DNA from 3 places in the Denitratisoma sp. DHT3 genome. Region 1 is predicted to be linked to each of the others. Evidence: riboswitches for the same ligand, from Rfam matches in the RefSeq annotation. Region 1 holds a riboswitch; each other region holds the start of a gene.
The links. A riboswitch is a leader RNA that binds a small molecule or an ion and turns the genes downstream of it on or off. The one in region 1 is predicted to bind cobalamin.
Positions count from the first base shown of each region.

Region 2: linked by a shared signal. The riboswitch ahead of btuB (TonB-dependent vitamin B12 receptor) and the one ahead of cobT (nicotinate-nucleotide--dimethylbenzimidazole phosphoribosyltransferase) in region 1 are both predicted to bind cobalamin.
Region 3: linked by a shared signal. The riboswitch ahead of cobT (nicotinate-nucleotide--dimethylbenzimidazole phosphoribosyltransferase) and the one ahead of cobT (nicotinate-nucleotide--dimethylbenzimidazole phosphoribosyltransferase) in region 1 are both predicted to bind cobalamin.

Region 1 covers NZ_CP020914.1:3,595,430-3,599,635, forward strand. Annotated here, with positions in the region: gene B9N43_RS16630 (PhoH family protein) at 1-1,399, opposite strand, end outside; gene cobT (nicotinate-nucleotide--dimethylbenzimidazole phosphoribosyltransferase) at 1,462-2,514, opposite strand; cobalamin riboswitch at 2,577-2,781, opposite strand; gene B9N43_RS16640 (bacteriohemerythrin) at 2,917-3,363, shown strand; gene B9N43_RS16645 (methyl-accepting chemotaxis protein) at 3,371-4,206, shown strand, end outside.
Region 2 covers NZ_CP020914.1:2,417,452-2,421,657, forward strand. Annotated here, with positions in the region: gene cobO (cob(I)yrinic acid a,c-diamide adenosyltransferase) at 1-305, opposite strand, end outside; gene B9N43_RS11100 (hypothetical protein) at 305-889, opposite strand; gene btuB (TonB-dependent vitamin B12 receptor) at 913-2,739, opposite strand; cobalamin riboswitch at 2,847-3,052, opposite strand; gene B9N43_RS11110 (septal ring lytic transglycosylase RlpA family protein) at 3,072-4,070, shown strand; gene B9N43_RS11115 (P-II family nitrogen regulator) at 4,111-4,206, opposite strand, start outside.
Region 3 covers NZ_CP020914.1:2,217,561-2,221,766, reverse strand. Annotated here, with positions in the region: gene B9N43_RS10270 (ASKHA domain-containing protein) at 1-235, shown strand, start outside; gene B9N43_RS10265 (hypothetical protein) at 232-945, shown strand; gene cbiB (adenosylcobinamide-phosphate synthase CbiB) at 947-1,882, opposite strand; cobalamin riboswitch at 1,967-2,171, shown strand; gene cobT (nicotinate-nucleotide--dimethylbenzimidazole phosphoribosyltransferase) at 2,234-3,289, shown strand; gene cobD (threonine-phosphate decarboxylase CobD) at 3,318-4,206, shown strand, end outside.

The sequences.
Region 1 (4,206 bases):
AACGCTCGCCCCGTTGCAGGGTGATGTGGCCGGAATGGGGCCAGCCCTTGAAACGGTCTACCACGTAGGTGATGCCGGAACTGCCTTCGGTCAGGTAGGGCGTGTCGATCTGGGCGATGTTGCCCAGGCACACCACCTTGGTGGCGGTGCCGGCGCGGGTGATCAGGGTCTTCATCTGCTTGGGGGTGAGGTTCTGGGCTTCGTCGATGATCAGGAACTTGTTGATGAAGGTGCGGCCGCGCATGAAGTTCAGCGACTTGATCTTGATCCGGCTGCGGATCAGGTCCATGGTTGCGGCCCGCCCCCAGTCGCCGCCGTAGCTTCCGCCCTGGGCCGGCTGGCCGGGTTCCTCGTGAGGCCGGTTGAGCACGTCCAGGTTGTCCTCGATGGCGCCCATCCAGGGCGTCATCTTCTCCTCCTCGGAACCGGGCAGGAAGCCGATGTCCTCGCCCACCGGCACCGTGACCCGGGTGATGATGATCTCGGAGAACCGCTTCAGTTCCAGGGTCTGGGTCAGGGCCGCGGCCAGGGTCAGCAGGGTCTTGCCGGTGCCGGCCTGGCCCAGCAGGGTGACGAAGTCGATCTCCGGGTCCATCAGCAGGTTCAGCGCGAAGTTCTGCTCGCGGTTGCGGGCCGTGATGCCCCAGACCGCGTTCTTCTGGTGGCCGTAATCCACCAGGGTCGCCAATTGGGCGCTCTTGCCGCCGCCTTCCTTGACGATGGCGATAAACGGCTTTTCGGTTTCGCCGTCGAGATAGATGAACTCGTTGATCAGCAGTTCGGGGCAGAGGGGGCCATGAATCTGGTAGAGGGTCTTGCCCTCCTCCTTCCATGACTTCATTCCCTGGCCGTGGTTGTCCCAGAAATCGGCGGGCAGTTCCCGGGTGCCTGTGTACAGCAGATCGGTGTCTTCCAGCACCTTGTCGTTGAAGTAGTCCTGCGCGTGGAGGCCCATCGCGCGGGCCTTGATGCGCATGTTGATGTCCTTGGAGACCAGGATCACCGGCCGCTTGGGGAACTTCTGCTGCAGGTACATGACGACGGCCAGGATCTGGTTGTCGCCTTTTGCGGTGGGCAGGGAGGTGGGCAGTACCGTGGCGATCGCCTCGGCCTGGAGGAACAGGCGGCCCGTGGCCAGGCCGCGGGAGGGTTCGCTGAGGTCGATGCCCTTTTCGATGTCGGCCTCGTCGCTGACGATGCCGTCCATGATGCGGCTGGTCTGGCGGGCGTTGCGCGCCACTTCCGACATGCCCTTCTTGTTGTTGTCCAGTTCCTCGAGGGTCATGATGGGCACGTAGATGTCGTGCTCCTCGAAGCGGAAAAGGCTGTTGGGATCGTGCATCAGCACGTTCGTGTCGAGGACGAAGAGCTTGGTGGTCTTGCTGCGCTTGGCGTTCATGGCTGTTCCTGGTGTGGGCACGCATTGCGGATCATAGCGCGACGAGGCGGTGGCTTCGGGCCTCAGATTTTCTCCGCCACCCCGGCCGACTCGAAACTGGCCATCTGGTCGAGGAAGTTGGCGGCGGCCTGGATCAGGGGCAGGGCCAGGGCGGCACCGGTGCCCTCTCCCAGACGCAGGCCCAGGTCGAGCAGGGGACGGGCGTCCAGCGCCTCCAGTTGCAACTGGTGCCCCGGTTCGCCGGAGCGGTGGGCGAACACGCAGTAATCCGTGAGGGCCGGTTGCAGCCGCGCGGCGACCAGCGCGGCCGCGGTGACGATGAAGCCGTCGACCACGATCAGCATCCGCGCTTCGGCCGCGGCCAGCATGGCGCCGACCATCATGGCGATCTCGAAGCCGCCGAACCGGGCCAGGATGGACAGGGGATCGTTGGCGCCCTGATGGCGGCTCGCCGCCGTCGCCAGCAGTTCCTTTTTCCGGGCCAGGCCCAGGTCGTCGAGGCCCGTACCGCGGCCGACGCAGTCGGCGAGCGGCGCGGGCGCCAGGAAATGGGTGAGCAAGGAGGCCGCGGCGGTGTTGCCGATGCCCATCTCGCCGCAGGCCAGCAGGTTGCCGCCCCGGTCGGCCGCCTGCCGTGCCAGCGCCGCACCCCGCGCCAGCGCGGTGGCGCATTGATCCGCGCTCATGGCCGGCGCTTCGAGGTAATTGGCGGTGCCGTGCGCGACTTTCGCATCCACCAGATCCGGGCGGGCGCCGAAGTCGTGGGCCACGCCGGCGTCCACGACCTGCAATTCCCAACCCAACTGCCGGGCGAAGACGTTGATGGCGGCACCGCCGGCGAGGAAGTTTTCCACCATCTGCCAGGTGACGTCCTGGGGGTAGGCCGACACGCCGGCGCGCGCCGCGCCATGGTCGCCGGCGAACACCAGCAGCTGCGGCCGGCGGATGCGGGGGCTGAGGCTGCCTTGGAGCCGGCCCAGTTGCAGGGCCAGGGCTTCGAGGCGGCCGAGCGCGCCCGGCGGCTTGGTCTTGGCGTCGATTTTGCGTTGCAGGGCGGCGTCAAGGCCGGTGTCGAGGCGTGCCAGGTCGGCACGCGGTAGCGCGGTGGAATGCATCCGATTCTCCAGATTCCGGTTCGATCGACGCCGCGCTGACCATGCGCGACGCCGATGAACGCTGAAAGGAATCCTCGATCGCAGGTCTTCTGGCTTCCGGATCATTCGCCTGCCCCGCGCCTTCCCGGGAGAGTGGGCTCTCCCAGTGGCCGATCGTGGATCGTGCGGGCGGCGTCCCCGGTCACAGCGGCGGGCCCGCCACGGATTTCAACCGTGTTCCCTTGACTGTCGAGGTGCTGCAGCGGCGCGGATTATCGGGATTCGTCCCGGCCCTGTCAAAGCGGCCTGGCGGATGTTGTTTCCACCTGGCGGAAAAACATCGTGATTTAATGTAAATTGAGTCACGGCGTGAGTGAAGTGATGCATCCTGTCCGCTGATGATTTTTGTTGGAAACCGAATTCATGATGACCCCCCCTCCTTCCGCCATCAAATGGTGCCCCGAATACGCGACGGGCGTCGCCGACGTCGACGCGCAGCATCGAGTCCTGTTGCAGTGCCTGAACCGGCTCAATCGTCTGGGGGGCGGTGCCGAGGCGGCGGGGAGCGGGCCGTTGCGGAACGCGGTCCGGGATGCGTTGCGGGACCTGAACGAATACGCCGCCTACCACTTTCTCACCGAGGAGGCGCTGTTGCGGGAACATCTACCGACCGAGGCCCGGACCGTCCGGCATATTCTCGCCCATCGTTCGTACTGGTCGAGCATCGCCGATATCCGGATGCGCTTCGAGGCGGGGCTGCCCGACGCCGCCGAGGCGTTGGTGTCCTACCTCAACCGCTGGTGGATCAATCACATTCTGGAGACGGACCAGGACATGGGGCGCGAACTCAAGCTTCGCGGCGTGGGCTGAGGCCTCCATGAGCAAAACCAGTCGCTGGCATCTGAACCTGATCCGCCTCTACCGCAGCCACGGCACACTGCTCACCCTGGGCGCTTTCCTGGTCGTGGCGGTCGTGACCTTTGCGCTGACCTGGGGGGCGATGAAGGCATTTCGGATTCATCTCCTGGCCAGGAGCGAGGAACAGTTGATCGTTCTGACGACCGTCGTCGTGCTGATTTTTGCCGCCCTCCAGGCCTTGTTCAACCGCCTGCTGCTGGGGCGCACGTTCCTCGACTTTTCCGACGAGATAGAGCGCTGGGCGCTGCAGGAGGCGGATCATCTGCGCAACTTCGACACCATCGTCGGACACCTGCGGGACATTTCCACCGTCAACGGGGTGCTTCGCGGGCAACTGGAGGCGGTTACCCGGGAAACGGAAGACGCCGCCTACGCCATCGCCGGCCGCCTCGACCGCATTTACGCCGAATGCAGCCAGCTCTCCAGCGAGGTGAAACGTTCGGTTTCCCATTCCGAAGACCTGGCCGAGCAGTCGGAACAGCAACTGGCGGGGAACCTGGCGGCGCTGGATGCGCTCAAGCGGTACCAGATCGGCCGGCAGGACGAGATCGCCGCCGAGCATCAGCGGGTGCAATCGGTCATCGGCCAGGTCGGTTCATTGTCCCCTTTGGCCGAGTTGATCCGGCAGATATCCAAGCAGACCAATCTGCTGGCGCTGAATGCCACGATCGAGGCGGCGCGGGCGGGCACCGCCGGGCGAGGTTTCGCTGTCGTCGCCGACGAAATCCGCAAGCTTTCGGAACAGACCGATACGGCGGCGGTGAAGATCACCCACGGGATCGCCGCCGTGACGGC
Region 2 (4,206 bases), 1.2 Mb from region 1:
CGGCTCTGGGTCTCCCAGGTGAAGCCTTCGCCGCACTCCTCCCAGCGCACCAGGGGGTCCCGCTGCAAATAGGCCTGCTCGCCGGTGGCGCCGCTGCCCTTGATGAACTGGAACACCGCCACCCGCATGCCGTGGCCCAGGGCGCGGGCCACCATGCCGAAGGCGGAGCTGGACTTGCCCTTGCCGTTGCCGGTGAGCACCAGGATCAGTCCTTTGGACACCGTGGCGCGGGCGATGGCGGCATCCACCACGGCCTTCTTCCGCGCCATGCGATCGGCATGGCGCTGGTCGCGTTCCGCACTCATCAACGATCCTCCCGGCGAGCGGCCGCCTGGCGCGGCAGCATGGCCGACAGCGCGGCCCAGGCGGCGACCGCCAGGCCCACGTAGCAGGCCATCGTCCCCAGCATGGGCGGGAAGTAGCGCACCAGGCGCGGCAGGAAGCCGGCCAGCGTGGGATCGGCGTAACGTCCGCCGAAGAAATAGAAACCGCCGCTGGAGCACAGCTCCGCCACCAGGGCGGAAAGGAGCACGGCCAGGACCAGCGCGGCCCAGGGCTCCGAGACGCCCCGGCGTTGACGCGCATACCAGCGTCCGCCGAGCCAGAGTGCGGCGTAGGCCGGCAGCAGCATGGCGTAGGCGGGCGTCACGCAGAAACCGGAGACGCCGCCGAGGACGATCGCCGCCCAGTCGATGGCCGCCGCCAGCGCACAGAGGCCGGCGAAGGCGCGCAGCGAGCCGAGCACGGCGCCGCCAAGGAAGAACACCGCCCAGGAGGCGTCGGGCAGCGTATGGAGGCCGGCCCAGTGGTGGCTGCGGGTCAGCGCCATGAGCAGGGTCAGGGCGAGGATCAGTACCCGAGGATTGCGCAGGGTGGTTGCGTTCATCATGTCATGCTCCTTTCGTTGGAAGATCAGGGTTGGTAACGCAGGGTGAGATACAGCCCGCGGCCGGGCTGGTTGTAGAGGTAGGCGGTTTCATAGCCGCGGTCGAGAAGGTTCTCGATCCTGGCTTGCAGGCGCCAGACGGGGTCGATGCGGTATTCCGCGCGCAGGTCGACGGTGGCGTAGCCGCCCAGGCGCACGGTGTTGGCGAGGTCGTCGTAGCGATGGCCCTCGCCCCGCAGGTCCGCGCCCCAGCGCCAGGCGCCGGCCTCGCGATCGGCGCTGAGCAGGAACGATTGGCGTGCCCGGCGCGGCAATGTCTTGCCATGGTTGGCGCCGGCGCCGAGGTTTTCCGGGTCGAGCAGGCTCAGGGTGCCGCGCAGTTCCCAGTCACGGCCGCGCCACGATGCCGTCGCCTCGCCGCCGCGCAAGCGCGCGGCATCGATGTTGACCGGCGTGAAGCGGCTGTCGAAACCGATCAGCCGGTCGATCCGCGTCTCGAAGGCATTCACCGACCAGCGGCCGGCGGGCAGCGTGCCGGCGAGGCCCAGGCCGAGACTGCGCGCTTCCTCGGGCCGCAGCTGCGGATTGCCGAAACCAGGGTAGTAGAGCTGATTGAAGGTCGGCGCCTTGAAGGCCGTGCCATGGCTGGCAGTGAGGCGCAGGTCCCGCGTCAGGGCATGGCCCCAGGCCAGGGCGCCGGTGGTCTTGGCGCCGAACTGCTCGCTGTCGTCGCGCCGCGCGGAGAGCTGCCAGTCGTGGCCGCCCGCCTCGGCCAGATATTGGGCGAAGACGCCGGCATTGTCGCGGCTGCCGACGGCGTAGCGGGTGGTGCTTTCCAGCCGGTCGCGCTGCCAGTCCACCCCGGCCACCAGTTGCTGGCCCGGAGCCAGGGCGATTTCGTTCTGCCAGTTCACCGTGTCGCGCCGGGTATTGAAGCGGCTCTTGAACAGCGCATCCTTGAAGTTGTCGGCGGCGTCCCGGCTCTGGCCGAGGCGCAGCGTGGCGCGCCAGCCGGCGAGCGGCGCGACGCCCAGGCTGGCGCCCAGCGCCTGCTGCACGGACTGCGCGGCATTGACGCTGCTGCCGTCGTACTTGTTGCGGCTCTCGGCGCGCAGCCAGTTCACCTCGGCTTCGGCGCCGTTGTCGAAGCGCCAGCCGAAGCGCAGGCGGCCCGATTGGTTGCGATAGCCGTCGCGATCCGGCTCCGCCACGAAGCAGCCCGCGCTGCGGCTGCCCTTGCAGGCGTTGAGGCCGGCGGTCTCGAAAGTCGCCGCGCCCAGGCTGTACCAACCGGCGGCGCCGAAGTTGCCGGCCAGGGACGCGGCGCCTTGCCAAGTTCCGTGACTCCCGGCGCCGAGAGAGAGCGCCGGCCGCGCGTCCCGGCCGCCCTTGCGGGTAAAGATCTGGATCACCCCGCCCAGCGCCTCGGAACCGTAGAGGCTGGAGCGGGCGCCGCGCACGATCTCGATCCGCTCGATCATTTCCAGCGGCAGGTCCTGCAAGGCGGCGGTGCCGGTGCTGGCGGAGCCGAGCTTGACGCCGTCCAGCAACACCAGCACATGGTCGGCATTGGCGCCGCGCAGGAACAGGCTGGTCACCTTGCCCTGGCCGCCGGCGTTGGCGATGGCGATGCCGGGCTGAAAGCGCAGCAGATCCTGTACGGAAACCGCCTGGCTGCGCTCGATCTCCGCCCGGTCGATCACGGTGACGGGCAGCAGCTCGGTCTCGGCCGGCCGGGCCGTGCGGGTCGCCGTCACCACCACGGCGCCGGCATCGACAACCGCCGCCGACTCGGCGGCAAGGACAAAAGGGGAACCGAGCAGCAAGGCTGCCGGAAGAAAGCGGGACTTCATGAAAGCTCCTCATCTGCGCACACCCGCGCGCCAGGTTGGCCAAACGGCCTGCAGAGGAGATTCAGAAAGAAGGGCGTGCACCCTTCTCGGTGCATCGCCCTCCGCAACGCCGACATTCGACTCCAGGCCGGTCTCCGGGCTGGCGAGCGGGAGGTTTCCCGGGAACCGGCGCCTTCCCATGCGGATGCACAGTGGCTCTGGCCGATTCCTTGACTCGCTTACCGTTGCGGGGGCAGCGCCGGAATTGCCCTTGCGGGCGCACCGGCTTCCCGTTTCATCCCCGAATGGGGACACCTGAAGCGGGGCGCATCTTAGCAGGTATGATTCGCGCCATGTCAATCGCCTTGTCCCGCCGGCGCGCGACGCGCCTGTTCCCCCTCGTCGTTCCCCTGCTCCTGGCCGCCTGCGGCAGCGTGCCGCCGCGGCCCGCGGCCGAGCAGGGCGAGGCCGCGACGCCCGCGCCCGCGACCACCAGGAAGGCGCCGCCCAAGGCGGCCGCCTACGTCTTGAAAAAGGGCGGCGGTTTCTACAAGGACGACGGCCCCGGCGACAATCCGCCCGAGGACATGGAGGCCATTCCCGACGCCGTGCCGCAATGGGAGCCGTTGCACCGTTTCGCCAACAATCCCTACTCGGTGCTGGGCAAGGACTACGTGCCCATGAAGGACGCCGCGTCCTACAAGGTGCGCGGCATCGCCAGCTGGTACGGCCGCAAGTTCCACGGCCAGAAGACCTCCTCCGGCGAGCCCTACGACATGTATGGCATGACCGCCGCCCACACCACGCTGCCGATCCCCTCCTACGTGCGGGTGAGCAACCCGGCCAACGGCCGCGCCGTGGTGCTGCGGGTGAACGACCGCGGCCCATTCCACGGCGACCGCATCATCGATCTTTCCTACACCGCCGCCTGGAAGCTGGGACTCACCGGCAACGGCAGCGGCCTGGTGGAGGTGGAAAGCCTGCGTCCGGGCGAAACCCCGCTCCCCTTGCCGGGTCTGTCGCCGACCCTGGCGTTGCGCAACCCGCCGCCGCCGGAGGACGATCCCATCGCCCGCCTGGCCAGCGAGCCGGCGCCCGCCGCACCGGCCGTGGCCGAGGCGCGCGGCACCTTCATCCAGTTGGGCGCCTTCGGCAACCCCGACAACGCCGACAGCTTCCGCACCCACATGACCCGCGAACTGGACTGGCTCTCGGACCGTTTCCGCACCGAAGTGGCGGGCAAGCTGCACCGGGTGCAGATCGGCCCCTTCGCCAGCCGCGCCGAAGCCGAGGCCGCGGTCTCGCGCATCGCCAACGCCCTGGGCGTGCGGCCGACGATCATCGTCCGCTGACCTTTCCCATCCGCGCCCGCGCGGCGTGGTGCCGCGCCGCCTACGCTGCGGACGGCGGATTGTGCACGAACGCCGCCCGGACCACGTCGGTCACCCAGACCAGGCCGTCGCCCATGCGCTCGGGCGCGGAAACGCC
Region 3 (4,206 bases), 1.4 Mb from region 1:
CTTGTCCGTGGGTAATGCCGCAGGCGACGGCGCCCGCATCGCCCTGCTCGACGCCCGCCGCCGCGCCGAGGCTGACCAGATCGCCCGGTTGGTGGAATATATTGAGCTCACCGCTGACCCCCATTTCAACCAGGACTTCGTGGACGCAACTTTACTGCCCCATGCCGAAGACGACTTTCCATCCCTGAAGGGTAGCCTGGCAGGGCAACGGCCAAACCCGGCGGAGCATGCATGATGATCAATCGCCTGGCAGACCGAAAACTCATAGTAGACGGGAATGAACTTCATCATCTGATGGGCTATCCCCATGGTCAGCCGATAAGTCCTCCAATTCAGGAAGTCATCGATCAGCAGCTAGCCCAATTGAACGGGCTGGCACAACCTTGGGGAACTTGGTTGGAAATCCCCATCGAATGTATTGATGGGGAGCAGATTCGACTCACGGGTCAGGCCTGTCTGCGCAGCCAACGACTGAGCAAGATTTTGCGCAAATCCAGTGCTATCCGCCTCATTCTAGCTACCCTAGGGCCCCGCGTCAGCGAAAAGGTCCGGCAGTACACAGACGATGGCGACATGCTGGAGGCCTTGGCGTTAGACAGCGCGGCTACGACTGCGATCAGCTCTATGATGGAAGGGTTGCAAGCTGATTCCTACAGGGACGCTAGCAGCAGGAGTTTTGGCAGCACACTCCGCTATGGCCCAGGCTATACCGGATGGAAGATTGGCGACATCGAGGTACTTTTCGATTACCTGCCCAAGGGGCAGGTACCTGTAAGGCTCAATGATCAACACATGATGATCCCCGAGAAAAGCCTGCTCGCAATCGTTGGGCTGGTGCCTGGTGGCCGCTCCGAATCTCCTGAGGTTGATCCCTGCCGGATTTGTGATCTTAAGAACTGCGTCTTGCGCAAGCAACCCTATGGCGGATCCCGGAAGTTGGACTGAGTCATATCAGCTGACTCGCGAACCAGGCCATGATCCCCGTAGTTAGCCAAACAGTGAGGCCCTTACGGACCAATCCCAGCCCTCGATGTAGATCCCTGGCAATAGGATTCCTGCCAGCTCCTAAAAGCGGCCGTTGCTCACCAACGCCCTGATAGCTTGCAGTGCCACCGAGAATAAGCCCCAGACTTCCGGCACCTGACGCCATTACCGGTCCTGCATTAGGGCTATCCCAAGTGTGTGCCTGATGCCGCCAGCTGGTGATCGCCTGCGTGGTATTTCCCAGCAGGGCATAAGTCAAGGCCGTCAGCCGTGCGGGCAGCCAGTTCAGCGCATCGTCCAGTCGGGCTGCCGCCCAGCCAAAGTTGCGATAGCGCGGACTCTTGTAGCCCCACATGGCATCTAAGGTGTTGGCCAGGCGAAACAGCACCGCCCCCGGCCCTCCTAGCAAGGCAAACCAGAACAGGGCACCGAACACAGCGTCGTTTCCGTTCTCCAGCGTGGTTTCCAGTGCGGCCCGCGTCACTCCATCGGCATCCAGCACTGCCGTATCCCGAGAAACGATCCGCCCCAGCGAGACACGTGCGGTGGTAAGGTCGCCCGCCTCCAGCGGATGAATCACGGCGAGCACATGCTGTTCTAGGCTGCGGGCGCCCAGACTGAAATACAAGCACAGGCATGATGCCAGCCAACCCAGCCCCCACGGTAGACGGCACAAGGCTAGGGCTAGCAGGCTCAGGGGGACCACGGCGAGCAACCAAGCCGACAGGCCGAGAATCTGGCCATGGCGCGGGATGGCGTTTTCCACCCGCCAGCGCGCCTCGATCGCGCCTGCCAAGCGGCCAAACCCCACCAGGGGATGCCATTGTCGGGGTTCCCCCAGCCATCGATCTAACATCACTGCTCCGATGGCAGCCAGCAGCAACAATCCGCTATTCATAGATTTCTCCAACATCGGAGCAGATTGTATGCGCACTCATAATAGAAACTTATCGAGACACTCGTGGAACTTTGACATACCACATTTGTGGAATTGATAATCAGCGTGGTAACACACCTCGCTAGCTAAGGGAACACGGTGCGAAACCGTGGCGGGCCCGCCGCTGTGACCGGGGACGCTGCCTGCATGGTCCATGACCAACCACTGTGGTAATAATCATCCACGGGAAGGTGCGGGCAAGGCGAATGATCCGGGAGTCAGAAGACCTGCCGGCGAGTGATCCAATCAACGTCCTACTGGGCCATGGCTGGAAACCGTACCCATGTCTTGGACTGTCAACTGGAGAATCGGATGCATTCATTTAGCAAAATTGGCGCCGACTTGCGCCCGCTTCAGACTACCTTTGATGAAGCCTTGCAACGCAAAATTGATCTCAAAACCAAGCCAAAGGGAGCCTTGGGACGGTTAGAAGAACTGGCCCTACAACTCGGTCGCATCCAGAATACGCTGTCACCAGAAATTGTTGCCCCTCATCTGTTGGTTTTCGCAGGCGATCATGGCGCTGCTCAAGAAGGCATATCTGCCTATCCTCAAGAAGTCACCTGGCAAATGGTGGAAAACTTCCTGGCGGGTGGTGCTGCAATTAACGTATTCGCTCGCCAGTTGGGCTGGTCTTTGCAAGTGGTTGATGCAGGCGTCGCTCATGTCTTTGGAAAACGAACAGGCCTTATAGATGCCAAGATTGCTCCTGGAACTGCCAGTTACCTGGAAGGACCTGCCATGACCGACGCCCAATGCCATGCGGCGATCGAAATAGGAAGTGAGCTTGTTCGACAGTTGATCCAAAACGGATGCAATGTATTAGCTTGTGGAGAAATGGGAATTGGCAATACCGCTTCAGCTTCATTGATCACCCATTACCTAGCCCCTGCCCCATTGAATTCCTGTATCGGCCCCGGGACTGGACTCGACGATGTCGGCCTTATACGCAAGCAGGAATTACTCTCTGTAGCCGCATCCCGCTATCGTGGAAATTCCGATCCCTTGGCGATCCTAACCCACTTTGGCGGCTTCGAAATCGCGATGATGACAGGTGCACTACTCGCCGCTGGCGAAGCCGGTGTATTGATCATAGTAGACGGATTCATCGTCACTGCCTCCCTGCTTATAGCTGCTAGGCTTCAACCTCACCTGCTAGATTATTGTGTTTTTGCCCATGGATCAGAAGAACCCGGGCATAAGATTCAGATGGGTGCCCTAGGTAAAAGACCATTACTGAATCTTGGCATGCGTTTAGGCGAGGGGACTGGCGCAGCGTTGGCATTACCACTCATTCAAGCAGCAGCAAATTTCCTGGTGCAGATGGCCAGCTTCGAGTCTGCCGGTGTCTCCGAAACAACTATCTGACGGGTGATGATCCCTTAGTGCTTTCACCATGGCCAAATATCAGTCCCAACGCACTTTATCTTCCTTATCTTCGCTAACACCACTGCACCATGGCGGCCGATTAAGACAAGCATCCTTACAGTGGGATATACCCATCCACCAGTGGGTAGACTTATCCACTGGCATATCACCATTCTCTTATCCTGCCTCACCGCCGCCCAGCAATTGTTGGCAACGTTTACCTGAGGAAGACGATGAACTTCAGACTGTGGCACGCAAATATTACGAACTGACAGAGGATCAGTCTTTATTACCCGTGGCTGGATCTCAGGCAGCGATCCAGGCCTTACCTCGCTTGCGTACTCCTTGCCGTGTAGCCGTGCAAGCACCAAGTTACGCAGAGCATTTGAGAGCCTGGCACCGAGAAGCCCATCAAGTGCGGACTTTCTCTCCAGAATCATTAGATGATGTGGCGACGAATGCCGATGTGGTAGTTGTTATCAATCCGAATAACCCAACCGGTCATCGGCATTCCTCCGATAAGCTGTTAGCTGTCGCTCACAAGTTGAATCGACGTGGAGGCTGGCTTGTAATCGACGAAGCTTTTGCTGACGTTGATCCAACAGGAAGTTTAATATCCAATGTCGGTGCCAACTGTCCTAGCCTGATAGTGCTGCGTTCTCTCGGCAAGTTCTTTGGTTTGGCAGGGGCGAGAGTTGGTTTTGTCATCGGACCGGCGTCATTACTCACCATTCTGGGTGATCAATTGGGGCCTTGGTCCATAGCCCATCCATGCCGCCACGTTGCAGTGCAGGCACTTACCGACCAGCCCTGGCAATTCAACCAACGCCGCCGACTGGTTCAGGCCAGCCAGAGACTGGCGGCAATATTAGCCAGCTTTGGCCTCAAGGGAAACACGACCAGCAGCCTATTCCACT